Regions from separate parts of the Arthrobacter sp. BB-1 genome, predicted to be linked through region 3. Evidence: riboswitches for the same ligand, from Rfam matches in the RefSeq annotation. Region 3 holds a riboswitch; each other region holds the start of a gene.

Region 1 (2,254 bases), on a different contig from region 3:
CGCCCGAAGGGGACGCGGCGTCGGACCTGGTGGACGGCGTGATCGGCCTGCTGAAAGATGGGCCGGTTGATTACACGCGGTTCTTCCGGAACCTTGGCCAAGCGGCCCGGGGCAATTCCAGGACTGTCCGCGGTATGGTGCTGGACCTCGCGGCTTTCGACGCCTGGGCTGAACGCTGGACCGCGTTGAAGCCCGACGCCGAACTCATGGACAGCGTGAACCCCGCCTACATCCCCAGGAACCACCTGGTGGAGGAAGCGCTGGCCGCCGCCACCGAGGGGGATCTTGGCCCGTTCAACCGGATGCTTGAGGCTGTCAGGTCCCCGTTCCGGGAGCGCGAGGGGCTGGAACGCTACACGGAGGGACCGCCCGAGGACTTCGGCAAATACCTGACCTTCTGCGGCACCTAGCGGCTGCGGGGCAACAGGACGCCCAGGAGGCTTCACCGGAAATGGACAGGGGCGGCAGCCGGTAAACCCGGCTGCCGCCCCTGTGTGCACGGCGGGCCTGCCGCTACTAGCAGGACGTGCCGCTGCCGCTGGTTACGCTACGCGGACAAAGGATGCGCCGCTCAGCCAGCTGATGGAGTGCACAGCGGTCTGGTTGCCGTTTACGCCGCCGCTGACAACCTGGCCGTCACCGGCGTAGACGCCCACATGGCCGGCGGTGATCACCAGGTCACCGGGGGCGGGGGAGCCCACGGTGGAGCCGTACTGGTAGAACTGGCCGGGGGCCAGGTCGCCTACGGACTTGCCAACAGAACGCAGGGCCTCTTCAACCATGGCGGTGCAGTCCTGGATCTGGCCCACCTGGCTGTAGGCGTTGGCCAGGATAGCTGCGCCGGTGCCCGTACCGGTGCTGGCGGACGCGTAGGACAGGTTCATCCCCGTGTTGGCAGGTGCGGTGGCAGCAGCGGTCTGGACCGGAGCCGGTGCCGGTGCGGCGGCCGGAGCCGCCGGGGCGTAGCCTGCAGCCGGGATCTGGATCTGGTCGCCGGGGTAGATGACCGCAGAAATGGCCAGTCCGTTGGCGGTCAGGACATCGTTGAGGGTGACGCCGTAGGCGGCCGAGATGGCGCCGAGTGTGTCCCCGGATACAACCGTGTGGACGGTACCGGCTGCGGCGGCGGGGGCAGCAACTGCTGCTGCCGGCGCGGCAGAGGCCTGGACGTTAGTGGTCTCGGTGGTGTCCGGACCGGTCACACCGGCGTGCGCCGGGGCGCCGACGCCGAAGGCAATGCCGGATGCGGCTGCCACGGCGAGTGCCGGGCGGCCCAGGGTCCTGGCTTGGGACTTGGCCGAAACGGCCAGTCCTTCGAGGATGATGGAGCGGGCCGGAGTCGCGCGGTGACGGGCGGTGGTGGAATTTTTTGACACAGTAGATCGCCTCTCCCATGCCTGCGGGGTGAGCTGTCGGGTTCGGGTTGGAGATACCCGGCCGGGAGCAACTCCGAAAAGGAACGGAGGCGCTAGCGACTTAACCCCAAGGCCTCAAAGAGGCCGTGGAAACTTGGTTCCCCCGTCCCTGCCAGCTGGAAAGCGATTGGTTCCCGGGTCAGCGGCAGGGCTCGGCAAGCTGAGGGGAATGTCCCGTGTGGGAGGGACACCTGAAGACCATAACCCGGCCCGGCTCCGATTGTCACATTTGGGTAACATGCGAGGCCGTCCTCTCGGTTTACGCCATCGAATCGACTCTTCCTTCCTCCGGCGCTGACCTCGGAAGATGCGGGCGGTACGCCGAAGGAAGATGGAATCGTCACAGAGTCATAAACCCTGGGGCGGATGACCTTGCCGTGGACCGCCTTTGGAGGTTCCCTTCGTGGCCGGCCCGGGCGCTCAGCTCGGATGTAATGGGGAGTGTCTCCGCTGTATAACGATGCAGGCCGCTCATCCTTAAAGTGAAGGTTGAGGCCGGTAAGCTTCGGAACTATGTCGCGTTTCGTTACACATGCCCGGCACGTCCTGCCGGGGGTACTGTTGGCCGCCGCCCTCGCCGGCAGTGTTTGGCTGTCTCCCGCCGGCGCGGCAGAAGGCCTTCCGCCTGGTGATTACCCCTCGTGGGAGGACGTGCAGCGGGCCAAGCTGACCGAGGCCGGTACGGCAGCGGAGATCGGTAGGATCACCGGCCTTTTGGACGGGCTGCAGGCGCAGTCGGAGGCGTTGGGCACCGCAGCCGTGGCGTCCGCCGCCGAGTCCGCAGCGGCTGACGCCGTCCTGGCTGCGTCCACCGCAAGGGTAGGGGCCCTGGCGGAACA
Region 2 (2,254 bases), on a different contig from region 3:
GCGCCGAACCGCCCGTCCTGGGGCAGGAGGTCGGCGGGAATAGTGATGCTGTTTTCGCTCACAGGTGCTCCAATTTCGGCGTGGACGGGCTGTTGGTCCGGACGGATGGTGGGCGGCAGGCAGTCGGCGGCGACTGTGGCCCGGGCCCTCCCTTATTCTGCCCGAACAGCTGTTTCAGCGGGAACCTGGACCGTCATAGTCCAGACATTGAGACAGGGCCCGCCCTCGCCGTCAACTATTCGGACAAACTCAAAATAGGCTAAGCTTTCCAACGGACCACGCCGCATGTGAAGGCGGTACGGTGGGACAACGCAAGGTACTGCGCTCGAGGAGCTGAGCTGGATGACGGATCTGATCGACACTACGGAGATGTACCTTCGGACCATCTTGGAGCTTGAGGAAGAAAACATCGTTGCCCTCCGCGCCCGGATTGCGGAGCGGCTGCGCCACTCCGGGCCCACTGTGTCACAGACCATCGGCCGGATGGAACGGGACGGGCTGGTGGTGGTTTCGGGGGACCGGCACCTTGAACTTACGGAAGTGGGACGGAAGCGCGCCACGGAAGTCATGCGGAAGCACCGGCTGGCCGAGCGGCTCCTTGCCGACGTCATTGGCCTGGACTGGGCCTACGTCCATGATGAAGCCTGCCGCTGGGAGCACGTGATGAGCGAGCGGGTGGAACGGCGCATCTACGAAATGCTGAACCACCCCACCGAGTCCCCGTACGGCAACCCCATCCCCGGCCTGGCGGCCCTTGGCGGCCAGGCGCAGGCCTCCGCGGACGCGGCCGTCAGCCTGCTTGAGGCCATGAAGTCCTATGGCCCGGCCTCGGAAGTGACCGTTAGCCGCCTGGCTGAGCCGATTCAGGTGGAACCCGAGCTGCTGGTCCAGCTGGATGAGGGCGGAATCCGGCCCGGCGCCTCCGTATCGCTGGAGCGGGTGGGGGAGTACATCTCGGTCCGCGTCCCGGGCATCGAAGGGGCCCTGGAACTGCCGCCCGAAGTCGCGGCGCACGTCTTCGTGGCCGTACGCTAGGGGCGGCTTGGGGCCTCCGGGCTACCCCATTGGGCGCCGGTTACGCAAAGATAACGGAATTGTTACTTTGGGACTTATGGCCCTATAGTTAAACCCAAGCGTTGATACTAAAGCGTTACCTGATCCGGAGCCGAGCTCTGCCAGCGGACCAGGTGCACGAGTCATTACTGGCAGAGGCGGGGGAACCACAAGCGGCAGCCGGGGGACTGCCTTGGGGTGAAGTCCGTCAGCAGCAAGCCTCTTCCAGTGAAGGATCCTCCGTGGATACCTCCTGTGCCGAAGCTTGCTTACGGCGGACCGGGTCTTTGAACTCTCTGACCCGAATCCGACAGCTAACTTCGCAGGCTTTCCAGAGAGGAACCCTTCTTGTCCATGCAGACCCCCAGGGGACGCCGCCGCGCCGCGGTACCCGCTGCGACGCCGCGGGTTGTCGAAGTCATCACCACGGAACGCCCCCGCGATCCGCACCGTGATGCGCGCCGCCGTCGTGGTCCCTTCCGCCAGGTCACCGAGTTCGCGGCAGCCAGCGGGATCGGCCAAAAGGCCGGAATCGCACTCGCCGCCACAGGCCTGGTATTGACCGTGACAGTGCCGGCCACCAGTCCCGTGATGGCAAACAACGCTCCCGGTGTCACGCCGGTCGCAGCTTCAGCCGTCACTCCGCAGCCCCAGGTCTCAGCGGAGGCCGGCGCCCAGATCGATTTCAGCCGCTCGGCCGTCGTCACCCAGGCGGATCCGGACGGCAAGCTCAAGCAGCTGCTCAGTGCCCAGTCCGCCGGCTCTGTGTCACGGGCCGCCTCGGCCGGAAGCCTCGGCGCGCCGCTGGCCACACTGACCACGGCATCCCCCTTCGGCTACCGCGTCAGCCCCATTACTGGCGGCTCAGGCGACTTCCACCGCGGCCAGGACTACGTGGCCCAGTGCGGCACGTCCGTCCTCGCTGCCGCCACCGGCACGGTGACCTTCGTGGGCTGGCACCAGTTCGGCGGCGGAAACCGCGTTGTGGTGGATCATGGCAACGGACTGGAAACCACGTACAACCACCTCTCCTCCTTCAGCGTGAAGGAAGGGCAGACGGTCTCCCGCGGGGACGTTGTTGCCCTCAGCGGGACCACGGGCGCCTCCACTGGCTGCCACCTCCACTTCGAGGTGCAGGTCAACGGTGAAGTAGTCGATCCCACCGGCTGGCTCTAGTCAAATGACGGTTAACTATCAGATC
Region 3 (2,254 bases):
CCTCGGCGAGCATCCGGGTTCCCGGTCCGCAGGCGCCGCACTCAATGGAGAAGAAAAAGAGCACGCTCGGCTTCGATCCCGGCACCGGCACCTGTTCCCCCTGGCTTGTCGCAGCGGTAAACCCGGCTGCTGCCGCCGGCCCCTCCCCGTGGTCCGTCTGCGGTGCATAGGACGGCATGAACGACACGAACAGGGTTACGGCTGCGGCACCGGCAAGCAGCAGTGCCAGGAAACTCCGCCATGAAGGCCACCTCCACGGCGCCCGACCCCCGGCCCTGTTGCCAGGGTGACTCTCGATCACCGGCCGCCGGTGGGCTGCGAGGCCCTGCCTGCGTTGCGATCCTGGTTAGACGCGGAGGCAGCGGCGGGTGCGCAGCAGTCATTCATCCCACCCGACGCACCCGGCCGGCGGCGCCGGAGCGCCCAGAGCAGTACAACCGCAGCCAGGGCCACAGCGCCAAGGATGACCCACGGATTACCCAGGAATGAGCCGGCCGCACCCAGTGCTCCGGCCGCAATCAGCAGCGGCAGCCCGCAGCACAGCACATGCAGCAGGACAAAGCCGCCCACGGCCAGCAGCCCTGTCCGGCTGTTCTGGCCCTTGGAAGTAGATGACACAGTCGTTCCTTTCAACGCTCGGCCATACGGGGTGGGAGCGGGTGATTGGTGATCAGGCTCGTCCCAGTATTGACCTTCCTCCATAGTGGAAGGTCAATACTGGTGAGGAAATGCCATCAAGAGGGTGTTTCCCGGGCGGCGCGTCGAACTCTGCCAGCTGCCGGGCCCATTCAAGTTCACCTGGCAGAGGTGGGGAACCCATCAACGACGGCCCTTCGGCCGTCTTGGGGTGAAGCCCCTGAACCGCTGTGCAGCCATCAAGGTGCACGCGGACAGGGGCCGGGTTATTGTTCCTGACCCGAATCCGACAGCTAACCCCGCAGGCGCCGGCAGAAGGACATTTTGTGAACATCCACACCCCTGCGGGGTACTCCCCTGTGCCCGGTGCACACCCGCCAGCAACGGCAAGGCCCGCCAGTGGGCGGCGCCGCGCCGCGCCCCCACTTCAGGGCAGGCGCCGTACTGACCCGTCCGCTGACGGGTCATCACGCCACCGCGGACGCAAGGCCGCGCTGGCAGTCATCGCCTCCGGCGTGGCCCTGACAGCGTCCCTGGCCTCCGCACACGCGGTCGCCCCGCAGGCCTCCACCGGCACCGAACTGCAGGCAGCAGGAAGTTCAGCGCTGACTGCATCTGCGCCCGTGACTGCCGCAGCCGATGCGCAGCTGGACTTCGGTCGTACGGAGGTGACCACCAGCCCGGCGCCCCCGGTCCCCGCCAACCCGGGGCCCGCCGTTGCGCCGAAGGAGACGCCTGCCGCAGAAGCCCCATCCCCCCAAGCGGTAGAGGCATCCAAAGCGCAGACTTCCGGACAGCGGGTTCCACCGGCGGGAGCCAGGCTCAGCTCCCCCGTACTAAATCCGGTGACCAATTCACCGTTCGGATACAGGGCCAATCCCCTGACCGGCTTGGGTGGTGAACTGCACACGGGCCAGGATTTCGCCGCCGGCTGCGGCACGGAAGTCTTAAGCGCCGGCAAGGGGACTGTCATCGAAGCCGGATTCAGCCCTTACGGCGGCGGCAACCGTATTGTCATCGACCATGGGAACGGCCTCCAAACCACCTACAACCACCTCGAAACGATCGGTGTACGGATAAACCAGGCCGTTGAAACCGGGGTGCGGATCGGGATTGCCGGCACAACCGGAAACTCCACCGGCTGCCACCTTCACTTCGAAGTCATTGTTAACGGCCAGACGGTCGATCCCTCAGCCTGGCTTTAACAAGGCCTCCGGCAGCGACTCTTTCCGGTTCTGTTCATGCCGGCACGCAGTGGCCCTTCCCGGCCCCCAAGACCCGACGGCTGTCGGGCCTCTGCGCGCGTGCAGGCCCCTTCCCATGCGGGTCGGGCCCTGACCGGCGGCACCGGAGAAATGCACTCGCCCGGAAGGTACGGAAAGAATGGAAGGAATGAAGGTGGCGTTGCGCAAGAGGCCTCCCGGCCCGGTGACAGCGGCGTGGACTGCAGGCGGTCTAGCCGCGGCCGTCCTGACGGCCCTGGCCGGTGTGTCCTACTCCGGCGCAGGCCAGGAACGTTTGCTGTCGGACCCCGGGGCAATCGTGCGCTGGGGCCTGCCACCGGTTCTTGCCCTGCATCACCTCGCATTGGCCGCCGTCGCCGGCGCTCTGATCTTCG

The links. A riboswitch is a leader RNA that binds a small molecule or an ion and turns the genes downstream of it on or off. The one in region 3 is predicted to bind cyclic di-AMP.
Region 1: it holds a riboswitch for cyclic di-AMP, as region 3 does, so the genes downstream of both, FHJ30_RS11075 (LysM peptidoglycan-binding domain-containing protein) here and FHJ30_RS21580 (M23 family metallopeptidase) in region 3, are expected to answer to the same signal.
Region 2: it holds a riboswitch for cyclic di-AMP, as region 3 does, so the genes downstream of both, FHJ30_RS04665 (M23 family metallopeptidase) here and FHJ30_RS21580 (M23 family metallopeptidase) in region 3, are expected to answer to the same signal.

What each region holds. Positions count from the first base shown of each region.
Region 1 covers NZ_VDEV01000019.1:168,072-170,325, reverse strand. Annotated here, with positions in the region: gene FHJ30_RS11080 (YdiU family protein) at 1-410, shown strand, start outside; gene FHJ30_RS11075 (LysM peptidoglycan-binding domain-containing protein) at 543-1,376, opposite strand; cyclic di-AMP (ydaO/yuaA leader) riboswitch at 1,380-1,573, opposite strand; gene FHJ30_RS11070 (lytic transglycosylase domain-containing protein) at 1,929-2,254, shown strand, end outside.
Region 2 covers NZ_VDEV01000009.1:23,783-26,036, forward strand. Annotated here, with positions in the region: gene serC (phosphoserine transaminase) at 1-62, opposite strand, end outside; gene FHJ30_RS04660 (metal-dependent transcriptional regulator) at 343-1,035, shown strand; cyclic di-AMP (ydaO/yuaA leader) riboswitch at 1,154-1,397, shown strand; gene FHJ30_RS04665 (M23 family metallopeptidase) at 1,408-2,229, shown strand.
Region 3 covers NZ_VDEV01000005.1:67,763-70,016, reverse strand. Annotated here, with positions in the region: gene FHJ30_RS03175 (thioredoxin-like domain-containing protein) at 1-178, opposite strand, end outside; gene FHJ30_RS03170 (hypothetical protein) at 298-618, opposite strand; cyclic di-AMP (ydaO/yuaA leader) riboswitch at 767-959, shown strand; gene FHJ30_RS21580 (M23 family metallopeptidase) at 963-1,841, shown strand; gene FHJ30_RS03160 (cytochrome c oxidase assembly protein) at 2,020-2,254, shown strand, end outside.